DNA from 3 places in the Bacillus sp. JJ1521 genome. Region 2 is predicted to be linked to each of the others. Evidence: riboswitches for the same ligand, from Rfam matches in the RefSeq annotation. Region 2 holds a riboswitch; each other region holds the start of a gene.
The links. A riboswitch is a leader RNA that binds a small molecule or an ion and turns the genes downstream of it on or off. The one in region 2 is predicted to bind S-adenosylmethionine.
Positions count from the first base shown of each region.

Region 1: another riboswitch for S-adenosylmethionine. It lies ahead of metK (methionine adenosyltransferase); the one in region 2 lies ahead of V7147_RS23475 (Fur-regulated basic protein FbpA).
Region 3: another riboswitch for S-adenosylmethionine. It lies ahead of V7147_RS07025 (LLM class flavin-dependent oxidoreductase); the one in region 2 lies ahead of V7147_RS23475 (Fur-regulated basic protein FbpA).

Region 1 is NZ_JBALOX010000142.1:13,095-18,217, reverse strand. Features, by position in the region: gene V7147_RS18340 (ABC transporter substrate-binding protein) at 1-632, opposite strand, end outside; gene V7147_RS18335 (alpha/beta hydrolase family protein) at 792-1,592, shown strand; gene pckA (phosphoenolpyruvate carboxykinase (ATP)) at 1,622-3,211, opposite strand; SAM riboswitch class I at 3,497-3,664, shown strand; gene metK (methionine adenosyltransferase) at 3,914-5,113, shown strand.
Region 2 is NZ_JBALOX010000241.1:43-5,165, forward strand. Features, by position in the region: gene V7147_RS23470 (pentapeptide repeat-containing protein) at 193-999, shown strand; gene V7147_RS23475 (Fur-regulated basic protein FbpA) at 1,150-1,347, opposite strand; SAM riboswitch class I at 1,434-1,537, opposite strand; gene V7147_RS23480 (VOC family protein) at 1,667-2,626, opposite strand; gene V7147_RS23485 (NAD(P)-dependent oxidoreductase) at 2,717-3,355, opposite strand; gene V7147_RS23490 (Rrf2 family transcriptional regulator) at 3,503-3,934, shown strand; gene V7147_RS23495 (winged helix-turn-helix domain-containing protein) at 4,360-4,857, shown strand; gene V7147_RS23500 (MFS transporter) at 4,875-5,123, shown strand, end outside.
Region 3 is NZ_JBALOX010000039.1:3,346-8,468, reverse strand. Features, by position in the region: gene V7147_RS07035 (methionine ABC transporter ATP-binding protein) at 1-370, opposite strand, end outside; gene V7147_RS07030 (MetQ/NlpA family ABC transporter substrate-binding protein) at 384-1,205, opposite strand; gene V7147_RS07025 (LLM class flavin-dependent oxidoreductase) at 1,279-2,613, opposite strand; SAM riboswitch class I at 2,934-3,033, opposite strand; gene V7147_RS07020 (C40 family peptidase) at 3,424-4,497, shown strand; partial or broken gene V7147_RS07015 (fibronectin type III-like domain-contianing protein) at 4,619-5,123, opposite strand, start outside.

The sequences.
Region 1 (5,123 bases), on a different contig from region 2:
CCAGATTCTTCACCGAAAGAAGCGACAATATAGCCACGACCTTCTTTTTCAAATAAACTAGCAGTAGGTTCAAATAATTGGACGAACTCACCTGTACCAGAAGCAAAAGCACTTGAAATATTTGCGAAATCAATGTTTTGAATGAGATTTAAATCGAATTGTGGGTCAATAGCATGCTTCTTTAATACAAATTCCCCAACCATTTGAGGCATTCCACCTTTACGTTGGCCAAGGAATGTACTATCTTTAATTTGGTCCCAGCTAAAGTTTTCAATATTTTCTCTAGCGACTAAAAACGTACCGTCCGTTTGGGTAAGAGCTGCGAAGTTAATAACAGGGTCGGTTGAGCCTTGTGCTTCCACATAAATGGATGTTTCAGAACCAACCAAGGCCACATCGGCACCACCAGAGATTAACGCGGTCATTGTTTTATCTCCACCTGGTACGGTTGTTAATTCAATCTCTAAGCCCTCTTCTTCAAAAAATCCTTCTGTAATGGCCACATACTGAGGTGCGTAAAACACAGAACGTGTTACCTCGGCAATTCTGATTTTTTGAACTTGGTCATTATTACAAGCTGCTAATGGAATAATAAGCAATAATGCAAAAATGCTAGCAAATAAACGACGCATATAATCATTCCTCCTTGACAGTTGATCTGTCTGCATTTGTCATTTCTAAGATAGATTATGAAACGTTACAAAAATGTGTGAATGCCTATTTTTTCTTTTTAAAAGAAGGGTTTATATAAAGTTTTCGAAAATAATGTTGTAGAGAGGATGGGGAAAATGGTGGATGGCACAATTATTGAAAAGCAGAGATTTCCGTCACCTAGTTCTAAAATTGATCTTTATTTAATTACATATTTGAGCAAAGGATTGAAAATAAAAGGCTATCTTGCTGAACCAAAGGAAGAAGGAGTATACGACGGTTTTTTATATTTGCGCGGTGGAATTAAAAATGTAGGTAAGGTTCGAATTGGTCGAATCGTTCAATTTGCCTCGGAGGGCTTTGTAGTAATGGCACCTTTTTATCGAGGCAATCAAGGGGGAGAGGGGAATGAGGATTTCGGAGGACAAGATAGATATGATGCTTTCTCTGCGGTAAAAGTGTTGGAAGATCATGAAAAAGTGAATCCAAATCGCATTCATGTCTTTGGTTTCTCGCGGGGAGGGGTGATGGCTCTCCTTACCGCCATTCATCAACCTCAAGTTTGTTCGGTCGTCTCATGGGCAGGTGTAAGTGATTTAAGCTTAACGTATGTGGAGCGAAATGATATGAGGAGGATGTTGAAGCGGGTCATCGGAGGAACTCCAACTAAATATCCGGAACGTTATAAGTGGAGAACTCCATTATATGAAATTGAAAAACTGGAAGCTCCACTACTTATAATTCATGGTGAAAAAGATGAAAATGTATCTGTCGAACACGCTTATCGACTTGAAAAAAGAGTAAGAGAACTTGGAAAAGAGCTAGAAAGCTGGTATTTTCCTCAATACACTCATTATTTTCCACCATATGACAACCGGGAAACAGTGAGACGGCTAACGGAATGGATGAAGACAAGGGAAACAAAAAAACTCGAGGGATGATTCCTCGAGTTTTTCCTATAAGATTAAAATTAGATTCTTGGTCCGCCCAATAATTCAATTTCATCTGGAACATTGGAGAACTTTTTAAAGTTTTCTTTAAATTTTACAGCCAATTCTTTTGCTTTTACATAGTACGTACTTTGATCTGCCCATGTTTTTGCAGGTTGCAGCACATCGTCAGGAACACCTGGAATGTGAATTGGAATTTCTAAGCCGAAAATATCATTTTTCACTGTTTCTGCATGAGTTAGTTCACCTTCTAAAGCTGCTTGAACCATTGCTCTTGTGTAAGACAGTTTCATGCGGCTTCCTACACCATACTCTCCGCCAGTCCAACCTGTATTAACTAAAAATACTTGAACATTATGCTCGTCAATTTTTCTTCCTAGCATTTCAGCATACTCTGTTGCAGCAAGTGGAAGGAAAGGCGAGCCAAAGCAAGTTGAGAATGTTGCTTCTGGTGATGTAACTCCACGCTCTGTTCCTGCAAGCTTACTTGTGTAGCCACTTAAGAAATGGTACATTGCTTGTTCTTTTGTTAGTTTACTAATAGGAGGGAGCACACCGAAAGCATCTGCTGTAAGGAATACGATTGTATTTGGGTGACCAGCGATGCTAGGCACAATAATATTATCAATATTATCAATTTGATAAGCGGCTCTTGTATTTTCAGTTAATGAATTGTCATCATAATCTGCAATTCTTGATTCTTCATCAACAATTACATTTTCTAAAACTGAACCAAAGCGAATCGCATCAAAAATTTGTGGTTCCTTCTCACGTGATAGATTGATGGTTTTCGCATAGCAGCCACCCTCAATATTAAACACACCTGAGCTAGCCCAACCGTGCTCGTCATCCCCAATTAGACGACGTTTTGGGTCAGCAGAAAGAGTTGTTTTTCCTGTTCCAGATAGACCGAAGAAAAGCGCAACATCTCCTTCTTGCCCGACATTAGAGGAGCAGTGCATGGAAAGAATATTTTGCTCAGGCAATACATAGTTCATCACAGAGAAAATTGATTTTTTAATTTCACCGGCATATTCAGTTCCTCCGATTAAAACAGTTCGTTTTTCAAAGGAAATAATAATGAAAGTTTCCGAGTTTGTACCGTCTACCTCAGGATCTGCTTTGAAATTTGGTGCACTAATTACGGTAAATTCAGGTTGATGTGTTTTTAAATCATCGCCAGTTGGTCGAACAAACATTTGTTGTGAAAATAGATTATGCCACGCATATTCGTTTATCACTTGGATTGGCATACGTACTTTTTTATCAGCACCTGCATACCCATTAAACACAAAAATTTCATCTTTTTCTTTTAAGTATGATAGCACCTTTACGTAAAGGTTTTCAAAAACTGCTTCAGAAATTGGCTTGTTTACCTTACCCCAATCAATCCTATCTTTAGTAGAAGCTTCTTCAACGATATATTTATCCTCTGGTGATCTTCCTGTGTATTTCCCGGTTGTTGCACGTACAGCCCCAGTCGAAGTAAGGATTCCCTCTTGTCTAGCTAGTACTTTTTCAACTAAAATAGGAACAGATAGGTTATGAAGTGCATTTTTTCCATTCACTAATTCTAATAGCTGCTCATTTGAAACTTCAACTGAATTCATGTAAAACCATCCTTTATCTTTTTTATATTTTTCATTTCTTAATAATCTAAAATTTACAATTAGTATAACACATTGATAAAAATAGTCTATACTATTTAACGTATTTTACGTAACTATCTTTAAAAAGTGCGTACAGTTTCTAAAATGGTCCTTTATAATCCATTCTTTATAGAAATTTGTTTATTTTGTGAAATAAAGTATGACACACTTCCTTATCCATTTTTTTCGAATTTTGGTTGACACGAAATGGATGACTGCGTTATGATAATTCCTTGAACGGATACTCTCTTATCCCGAGCTGGCGGAGGGACAGGCCCAATGAAACCCGGCAACCATTACTTTTTTTTACATATCAAATGTGCGATTGTGAAACCTATACATAGGTAGGTCTTCCGTTTGATAAAAAGTGATAAGGTGCTAACCTGAGCAAGGCATGACCTTGATCGATAAGAGTGAAAGGCGAGATAAATGACAAAACCTTTCCTCAAAAAAGTAGAGGAAGGTTTTTTTTATTTCTTTAATGGGAACTATTCATGGTTTTAATAATGTTACTTAAGCGTTTAAATGTGTTCACCACAGATAACTAATCAGTATAGGATAGAAAATCGTGAAGGTAACAATACTAAGGGAATGAGTACCGTATCAATGAATGTCAGAATTTGAAGTGAATTGAATTCTGAATCGAAAAAGGAGGAAGCGTTTGTGACAACAAGACGCCGTTTATTTACTTCTGAGTCTGTTACGGAAGGACATCCAGATAAAATCTGTGACCAGATTTCAGATTCTATTTTAGATGCCATCTTAGCAAATGATGCAAATGCACGCGTAGCGTGTGAAACTTCTGTTACAACAGGTCTTGTACTTGTTGCGGGAGAAATTACAACATCTACATATGTAGATATCCCAAAGATTGTCCGTGAAACGATTAAAGGAATTGGTTACACTCGTGCAAAATACGGATTTGACTACGAAACATGTGCAGTATTAACATCAATCGATGAGCAATCTCCGGATATTGCGATGGGGGTTGACCAAGCGTTAGAAGCTCGTGAAGGTCAAATGACAGACGAGCAAATCGAAGCAATTGGTGCAGGGGACCAAGGCTTAATGTTCGGGTATGCTTGTAATGAAACAAAAGAGTTAATGCCTCTACCGATTTCATTAGCTCATAAGCTTGCACGCCGATTAACAAAAGTTCGTAAAGATGAGATTCTTCCATACTTGCGTCCAGATGGAAAAACGCAAGTGACCGTTGAATATGATGAGAATAATAATCCTGTTCGTATTGATACAATTGTTATTTCGACTCAGCACCATCATGAAATCTCATTAGAACAAATCCAACGAAATCTGAAAGAACATGTCATCAATCCAGTTGTTCCAAGTGAACTAATTGATGAAAATACGAAATACTTTATTAATCCAACTGGCCGTTTCGTAATTGGAGGACCACAAGGAGATGCTGGCTTAACTGGCCGTAAAATTATTGTTGATACGTATGGTGGTTATGCACGCCATGGCGGTGGCGCATTCTCAGGTAAGGATCCAACTAAGGTTGACCGCTCTGCTGCATATGCTGCACGTTATGTTGCAAAAAATATCGTTGCTGCTGGATTGGCTGATAGATGTGAAGTACAGCTTGCATATGCAATCGGTGTAGCGCAGCCAGTTTCTATTTCTGTTGACACTTTTGGTACTGGAACAGTATCTGAGGATGTCCTTGTTGAATTGGTTCGAAACCATTTTGATTTGCGTCCAGCTGGAATTATTAATATGTTGGATCTTCGTCGTCCAATTTATAAGCAAACTGCTGCATATGGTCATTTTGGTAGAAACGATCTAGATTTACCATGGGAGCGTACAGACAAAGCAGAAACACTTAAAGCAGAAGCTGCAAAATAAGATAGAAAAA
Region 2 (5,123 bases):
CGTAGGTACATTGACCCAAAGAATGGTGGAATAATGCAATATATACACTCTTAATACAAGAAAAATCCTTAATTTTTAATTAATAAGGAAAGGGAGTCAGTTTAAAAACACCTACTCCTTTTTTCATGTCCCTCCGATAAAATTTCATTTATAATTAAAATAAATCTATGAGAATGTGGAAGTGTCATAAGTATGATTGATTATTTAAAATCAGATTGTAAAAATTGTTTCGGGTTATGTTGTGTAGCCTTACCTTATGCCAAATCAGCAGATTTTCCAATTAATAAAGACGGTGGAGAGCCGTGTCGAAACTTATGTTCAGATTTTCGTTGTAAGATACATAATCAATTAAGGGATAAAGGTTTTCGTGGATGTGTATCCTATGAGTGCTTTGGCGCAGGACAACATGTATCACAGTCGATCTATAATGGCGTTGATTGGAGAAATAATTCAGAGCGTGCCAACGAAATGTTTGAGGTATTTCCGGTTGTTCAACAACTTCATGAAATGCTTTGGTATCTCAATCAAGCACTTAGCCTGCAGGAGACACAATCATTTCATATAAGTTTGCAGGACATGTATAAAGAAACGTTAAAATTAACACAGAAAAAGCCTGAAGATATATTAAAATTAGACATAATTGCACATAGGGGTAAGGTTAATAGTTTATTACTAAAAGCGAGCGAAATGTATCGGAAGGATTTTACTAAAGGAAGTAAAAGGATAAAGAAAGGTCAAGATTACGTAGGGGAAAATCTAAAAGGGGCAGATTTACAAGGGGCTAGTTTTCGAGGAACATTAATGATTGCAGCCAATTTAAGTCATGCAGATTTAAGAACAGCAGATTTTATTGGTGCTGACCTCAGAGATGCTGACCTTAGTAACGCGAACTTAACAGAGGCTATTTTTCTAACACAATCTCAACTAAATTCAACTAAAGGAAACGTTCATACAAGAATACCACACTACTTAAAAAGACCAAATCATTGGATAAAATGAGCAAATTTTTATTAATAACAAAAGGGGGCTAGTGTAAAAAACACCAACTCCCTTTTTTTTGCCCCTGCCAAGGAACTTAATATTATCATATTTTGGTTACTTTACCCAGTACCAAGAATTAACCATATAATTAGGACTAGCATAATTGATTTAAAAGTTTTTCCATCTAATGGATCCGAAACCGGTATGTGGGTGACTTTTAGATTGGATTTTAAAATATTCATGTTCCAATTCAGATAGGGATAGCTCAAAAAGTTGTTTCCCGTCTTTTTTAAAATGATTTATTGCAATTAGCTTTCGAATAAGCTCATTTCTTCTATTTTCAACATCATCTCTTAATAAACCCATAATAAAACCTCTCCTTTCGAAATTGGCAATCCAATGAACACCATTACAAGATAAGAAGAGGTTTTTTATGATTTAAATGACGACCTCGCTTATCTTTCAAGCATATAAGCTTGCTGGATTTAGCACAGTATTCAACGAATCTGCTGCTGAGGTTTCACAGGGCCAGTCCCTCCACCTCTCTTGATAAGTTTTTATATTTACATTTAGTTTAACCTTATTATTCCGATATGTCTACTTGAAATTAAACTTTGTTCAAAGAAATTTATAAAAGGGTAGAGGGACGGGTTCCATTTCCCTATTGAGTCGATGAACTTGTCTCTTACTCCCACAAAATAATCTTTATTTGATTTCCGGAGGGGTCCTCAGTTGTAATGACATCATTTTCTTCGGTATATGAAAATCCTAAATTCTTTAGTTGTAATTTTGCTTGATTGTATTCTTCACTTGTAAAATGTGTAGTATAAAATCGCAGACCAAGAGCATTTTCAGGGGGCTTAGGCAGTCCTTCACCCGCCCAAGTATTCATTCCGATGTGATGGTGGTAATCATCCTTCGAGACGAATAACTTTTGTGCATCCTTGGAGACAACATTAAAACCTAAGGCATCCACATAGAATTCCTCGGATTTCTCAATGTTTGATACTTGTAAGTGCATATGTCCTAATCTCGTGTCATTGGACAAGCCAGACCAATCTTTACCGTTCATTTCAGAAAGTAAACCTTTAACATCAAGCTCATAAGTTCCACCAACATATCCGCCAGCATCGTCTTCAATCCAAAGGTCCGGATCTCGATCGACATAAATTTCGATTCCGTTAAAATCGGGATCAGCAAGGTAAATAGCCTCGCTATACTGATGGTCGGAAACGCCTTGAAGCGGGTATTCGGAATCAATTAAGTGATTTAACACTAAAGCCAATTCTTCTCTGTTTGGTACTAATATTGCAAAATGAAATAATCCTGTTGTTCCAAATGGCCGTTCCACAAAAGAACTTTCTTCAATTAATGTTAGAATAGGGGTTGTTCCATCAGCCGTTAATTTAGCACTACTACCGTTCTTTTCTAACAATCTTAAACCAATAATCTCTTGATAAAAGCTTAATGATTGCTCCAAATCAGAAACCTGTAATTCAACATAGCCAAGTCTAGGCTCCATCTCACCAGTATAATTTAATTGCTTCTCATTTTTTGCTTCCCAAGGTTTAAATCCAATAAGTGCGATCGCTATTATAATTAATAGAATAGTAGATAACCATACAAAATTCTTTTTAAAATGCATTTTTTATTTACCTCTATTTTTTAATATTAAAAAAGGAGGCAGGTTCATTGTCACTAGCTAGGACTTTGAACCTGCCCCTCTGACCAAATTTTAGTTAGCTTCCCCGACTACTGTGAATCTTTCGTTTATGTGTTTTGGGTTTTCGATTTCATCTACTAAGGCAATGGCGAAATCAGCGTAACTGATATAGCTTTCGCCTTTTGAATTTATAAGCAAGTTGTCTTTACCTGCTTGGTAAGCACCAGTTCTTGTGCCTTCTGGATCGAATATAGCTGATGGACTCATAAAGGTCCAACTGATATTAGCTGTTTCTTGTAATTCTTGCAGGTTTCGTGCTTGACCTTTTGCTGTTGGTTTGAAGATGTCAGGGAAATCAGGAGTGTCAATAACTTGAACACTTTTTGCTTCATCAACATAAAGGCTTCCTGCACCACCAACAACAATGACTCTTGTATTTGTGCCTTTAGCAGCTTCAATTAACGCATGACCCGCATCAACATGTGGTTGTTCTTCTCCAAGTGGCGCACCAAAAGCATTAACCACGACATCGAAGTTTTCAACATCTGTTGAATTTAATTCTAAAATATTTTTCTCTACTACAGAAACTTGTTCATTTTGTAATTTAGAGGCGTCCCTTACGATTGCGGTTACATCATGACCTCTTTCTACAGCCTCTTTTAAAATAAAACTTCCAGCTTTACCACTTGCGCCAATTATTCCAATTTTCATTCTATAGTCCTCCTATATAGTTCAACTTGTAATTTAATTGATTACATGTAATCATTATAGTTACATGTATTCTTTGTGTCAACACATTGATTTTTAAGTTATAATAAAAATATATTTGTGATAGGATCGAAAGTAGGGTGACGAACGATGTCCATCAGTAGTCGATTTTCTGTTGGAATTCATATACTTTCCCTCATTAACATAACTAAAGAGGGTGAATGTTCTTCTGGTTTTTTAGCATCCAGTGTAAATACGAACCCGGTAGTGATTCGAAAGATTATGGGTATGCTTAAAAAAGCAAATTTAATTGAGGTGCACCCAGGTGTAGCTGGTGCAAAATTAACAAAAAGACCTTCAGAAATTACAATGTTAGATATTTATAAGGCAGTTGATGTGGTACGAGAAGGCGAGCTATTTAGCGTCCACGACAACCCAAATCCCGAATGTACTGTCGGAAGAAATATTCAAAACGCTATTGAACCTCTTTTTGCCCAAGCCCAATTTGCAATGGAGAAAATCCTTGCAAATGTAACATTAGAGGATATTGTCAATGGCATGAATGAAAAAGAAAACTGTTGAAAAGAGAACTTAGGATCCTTTTCAGCAGTTTTTTCGATGACAGGCGGACAGATGCATTGTCCCAAGAAGCTCTTCAAAACTTATTTTTCATTTTTCTCTTTTTCGGGTGATCCTGCAGTGTTTTTTACCTGCTTATTAGAATTTTTCTGACTACTTTTTATATGACCTTTTGCATCTACTTTTGAATCCCTCAGCATTTTACTTACCTCCATTTAATGATAATTACCTGCTCATATTTTTCCTAAGAAATTGTTGATTATTCTTAATGTCTATAAAAGCACCCATATTACATAATTTCTCTGTTTCTCAAGAAATAACACTTGTAATTGTGGAATATTATGGTAATCTAAAACTACAGATTAACAATCTATTTTTTTAGAATGACAATCTAAATAATTAGTTCTATACGGAAAGGAGTAAAAACGGTGAATGAACCTTTAGAAGTATCAGTGGAACAATCAAAATTATTAGGCAATGCCCTTCGCGTTCAAATTATTCGAGTATTAACGGAGGAACCAAAAACATCTAAGCAAGTAGCTGATTTGCTTGGACACTCTCCAGGAAATGTCCATTATCATATAAGAAAATTGTATGAAGGTGGGTTAATTGACCTTGTGGAGGAAAAGCAATTTGGTGGCGTTATGGAGAAATACTACAAGTCAAAAGCAAAATGGTTTAATTCAGATAGTAAAGAAACGATTGACCCAGCTTTACGAGACGATTTTCAGTCAAGTAATGCGACTACTCTAAGTCTTCGCTTAAAACTTACAGAAGAACAACAAACGGAACTCACCAATGAATTTAAAATTTTTCTTGAAAAATGGGTCGAAAAGACATCTGTTAATCATGAAGGGATGGACAGTAAAGAATTTAGCATAGGGGTAAAGATTGTTTCCACTAAACCGTCTGGGGAAAATAAATAAGCAGAAGGGGATCAACGATGAGAATATTCATGCAAAGAAACTTTCTTTTTATGTTTATTGGAAGAGTTATTACGAATATTGGCGATAGTTTTTATACGGTAGCAGCAATGTGGCTTGTTTATGATTTAGGAGGATCAACCTTTTATACTGGTTTAGCGGGTTTTCTTACAATTCTTCCAAGGTGCGTTCAATTTTTTTCTGGACCATTAATCGACCGAATTCCAATTCGATCTCTTTTACTGTACTCGCAAATCTTTCAGGGCATA
Region 3 (5,123 bases), on a different contig from region 2:
ATTCTCCCACTTTTCGTTGGATTTCTTTCTTCGACACTCGATTCATACGAAGAATTTCGGCAACATTATCGAACACATTATATGAAGAAAGTAGATTAAACTGTTGAAAAATAATACCGATTTTTTTTCTTGTGTATCGCAACTCCTTTTCATTCAACGTTAGAAGATTTTTACCATTAATTTTTACTTCACCGCTTGTAGGTTTTTCAAGAAGATTGACCATACGGAGTAACGTACTTTTTCCCGCTCCGCTAAAGCCTATCACTCCAAAGATTTCTCCTTTTTCCACACGAATATTTACATTTCTTAATGCTTCAACATCTGTTTTACCTATTTTATAGATCTTGTTTATATTTTTTAACTCAATCATTTAGATGCCCTCCTTAATCAAGTTGAAAAGGATCATTTGTTACGAAAATGACATCCTTGTATCGTTCTTCAATAAATTGTTTCACTGCATCAGAATGATACAATTCTGTTATTTTTTTATACTCTGGATTGTCTTTATTATTTTCCTTTGTTGCTACTACCATGGGAAACTTAATTCCAGTCTCTAAATAGATCGCTTCATTCTTTGGGTCTAAGCCTTGATCAAAAGCATGTGTGCTAGCTACGATACCAGCATCAATACTATTTAGGGTTCTTAGCATTAAAGGCCCCTCTATTTCTTTAAATGTAAAGTTTTTTGGATTGCTTTCAATGTCCCTTAATGTTGGTTGCTTGACGTTGGTCTTTACTGTAATTAATCCAGCTTCCTCATAGAGAAACAGTGATCGCGATGTGTTTACAGGATCATTTATTATCCCTAATGTGGCACCTTCTGGAATTTCATCAATGCTCTTATATTTTTTTGAGTAAATTCCAATGGTACTATTGTAAGTTGTACCTATTGCTACCAAAGGAGCGTTACGATCTTTTATAAATTGTCCTAAAAATTGTTTAGTTTGGAACATGTTTAAGTCTAATTCCCCATTAACAAGAGAACGGTTTGGTGTAATAAAATCGTTAAATTCTATCACTTCAAGATTGATTCCTTCTTTTATAGCTTCTTCTTTTACTATTTTAGTAATTTCGTCTGGTGGACCTCCTGTTACCCCGATTCTTATCGTTTTTTCATCTTCTTTACCTGACGTTGCCGAAGTTGTACAACCAGTAATTAGGATAAGTATAAATACCATACATAGTGATAATAGCTTTTTGTTCATTTTTATCCTCCCCATTCAATATTTTTCAGAGTAAGAAAATCCAGTTATTCTCTTACTCTCCTAAAATTTTATGTTAGACATTTTCTCTTACTTTAACGTTTGGATAATCCAATCCAAGGTGATCCCTAAGCGTTTCACCTTCATAGTCTGTTCGGAAAAGACCACGGTTTTGTAATTCAGGCGTTACATGATCCACAAAATCTGTTATTCCTCCAGGGAAGTATGGGATTTTTACATTAAAACCATCGCAAGCTTCGTTAAGAAACCATTCACTTAATTTATCTGCAACGTGGTCACCCGAGCCTACTACAAATAAGTGACCTTGCCCTCTAGCAAATAGGCTTGCTAATTGTCGAATTGTTAAATTTTCTTTTTTCGACAGATCCCTTAAGATTTTAAATCTACCTTTTTCTCCGTTATATTGTTCTATGCTTGGGAGATCTGGCAGGAAAGAATCAGGAGAATAATGAATTAAATCTATACCAAGATATCTTGATAGCATTCCAATCCCTAATTCCGGTAGTATTAACTCTTGAAAATGTTCATATTTTTCTTCTGCTTCTTTTTGGTTTTTTCCGACAAATGGTACAACACCAGGCATGATTTTAAACTTTTTTGGATCCCTTCCATAACTACGCACTTTATTCTTCATTTCTTGATATAAAACTTTACCTTCCTCTAAAGTAGGAGAGGCGATTGTGAAAAATACATTAGCTACTTTGGCTGCAAAATCTTTTCCTCTTGGGGAAGCACCAGCGGATAGAAGTACTGGATTTCCTTGAGGTGATCGGGGAATATTTAAAGGACCCCGTATTTTGTAATACTGTCCATTAAAATGGATTGGATGGACCTTATTTCCATCTAAAAACCTCCCTTTTTCACGATCAAATAATAATGCATCATCCTCCCAGCTATCCCAGAGTTCCTTTGTAACTTGAACAAATTCCTCACATACTTCATACCTCTTTGAATGATCCAAATGTTTCATTTCTCCGTAATTTTGTGCTTCATTATCATGTGCAGAGGTGACAATATTCCAAGCTGCGCGGCCTCCACTTAAATGATCTAGAGTTGAAAACTTTCTTGCCACATTATAGGGATGATGATAAGTGGTAGATAATGTAGACACCAAGCCAATTTTCTTTGTTAAGGCTGCAAGTGTTGCCATGACTGTTGGAGCTTCCAATCTGATTTGTGGCGTATACTCGAGATCTTCCTCGCTATGGGCAAGCACATCCGCGATAAAGAGCATATCGAACTTACCTTTCTCTGATAACTCTGCAATTTCTTTATACAAGTTTAACTGAACCACTTCCTCCGTTTTTGTTTCTGGATAACGCCACGCTGCTAGATGATGACCTAAATAAGTTGTGAAAAAAGCTCCTAAATGCATTTGTTTCTTTTCCATTAAAATCTCCTCCTATTGAAGAACAAATTATTTTTTTCTATAGTTTTCTATTGCACTTGAGGCAATTAGATTGACTACCATATCGGGATGTGGTGGATTGTAAAGTCCGCATTGTATATCTTGAAAATACTACTCTATTAAGGGAAATCAAAAAGGCCCTAATCTCATATTGAAATGAAATTAAGGCCTCCGGTGTTCCGGTCAGCTTTAGATATTGATAGCTTAAACTATAGTTTTTCGATACATTTACTAAGTATTTTTACAAAAATAAAACCTCTTCTACAAATAAGAAGAGGTTAAAAGAATCATTTCTTGTGCTCTTCTTATCTTTCAAGCTGTCGCTTGCTGGATTTGGCACAGTACAATAAGTCTGTTGCCGAGGTATCAAAGGGCCAGTCCCTCCACCTCTCTTGATAAGAAATTCATATTCATTTTTAATTTTCTGAAATCCAATATTTTAAAAATAACAAAGTACCCAAATGATGTCAACAATTATTTTTCTATGTCATGATGATCCCGCTAACGTGTATAGCTTAGCGACGAAACCACTCATGATTTATAATTAGTAATATAAATTAAGCAAAATCTAAAGTCAATACTTTTTAAATATTAATAACTTTTTAGTAGTAAAGTACTACTTCTACTCATTTTGAAAGGAATTTTTAGAGTCGACAAAATTTAGCAATTTCGAGTGATGCCTGCTTAAAATAATGGATAACTATTCCTCCATTTCCACATTAATCTACAAATCTAGACAATCCTATAGTATAATGTTTTTTAGATAAATAGATTTGCGAGGAGGTACAAAAGTTGGGTAAAAAGAAACTATATATGTCCGTGACTACGTCTGCACTCATCGCTTCGGCTTTTTTTGCAGCGGAGGAAGCTGAGGCAGCAAGCACGTACAAAGTTCAGAGTGGAGATTCACTGTGGAAGATTGCGCAAACGCATAATATTTCTGTTACACAATTGAAGTCCTTAAACAATTTAACAAGCGATATTATTTTCCCGAATCAAGTCCTTAAGACAGAATTAAATTCCACAAACAATTCAACAAGCAGCAACACTCAAATTTCAACTGAAAAAGAAGTCCAAAAACCTAATACATCAGCAGCAACTACATACACTGTAAAGTCTGGTGATACACTTAGTGGTATTGCAACGAAACATAAGATTTCACTTAATGAATTAATGGCGTGGAATAACTTAAATTCTACTCTTATCTACCCAGGAAATGTGTTTGTTGTGAGTAAAACGACAACAACCGAGAAACCAAATAACACTACTACCGAAAAAACAGAAAAACCTCAAGAAGAAAAGGTTCTATCCGCTACTGTTTATATAGTTAAATCCGGTGACACCTTATCAAGAATTGCAATAGATTATAAAGTTACAGTTGCAAACCTTAGACAATGGAACAATTTGAAATCAGATATGATCTATATTGGCCAAAAGCTAAATATTGGTGATGGCGCTAAAGTAGAAACTCCTAAAGTTGAAACCCCACCAACAGATATAAGCTATAATGTTGATCAGTTGATTACGGTAGCAAAAAACCAATTGGGAGCAGGCTACGCATGGGGTGGGTCTACACCTAATGGATTTGACTGTAGTGGGTTCATTTACTTTGCCTATAAGCAAGCTGGATTAAATACCCATCGTTATTCTAGCGAAGGCTACCATATGCGCTCCTATTATGTAAATACACCTAATGTAGGAGACTTAGTATTCTTTCAAGGAACTTATAAAGCTGGCATTTCTCATATGGGGATTTATCTTGGAAACAATGAATTCATCCATGCTTCTGATAACGGCGTAGTGATTTCGAATGTAAATGACGCTTATTGGAAAAAACATTTTGAAGGATTTAAGAGATTCTATTAATAAATTTTAACGGATGAGGAAGTCAATTCTGAGGAATTGACTTCCTTTTTATGTAAAAAAATTCTCCAAACTAGAAGGGCAGTGGTCTCCAATAGGAACTCCCCTTGCCCTTTTTATTGTCCTATCTAAGTTTGAACTTCAACATTATTTCCTTTTCGAGCGGGGTGTCTGCCGATGAGCCACCGACATGCACACGGTACTTCCCGTCAACAGTTGCCCACTTCCCGTCGGCCCAGTTCTTCAGATTCTTCGGCTCATCCGGAATGAAATAAGAGAACGGGTGGTTAGAGTCGGCCAAATTGATTCTGACAGTCACCTGCTTGCTCTCACCAGGCTTGAGGTAGACCTTCTCGAAGTTAACGAGTCTCTTGGATGGCTCCGCCGCCTCATCCGGTAGACTTAGGTAGACCTGTGCCGCTTCAGCACCGGCAACTTTACCAGAGTTCTTGATGGTGAAGGACACGTCAAGACCGGACACCGAGCCCTTTTTACCGTGGACCCTCTTCAACTTAAGGTTGTTATACTTGAAACTCGTGTACGATAGGCCGTACCCGAAAGGAAATACTGGCTTCACGTTGTTGGCCTCATACCAGCGATAGCCCATCTCTAGGCCCTCGGTGTACTGG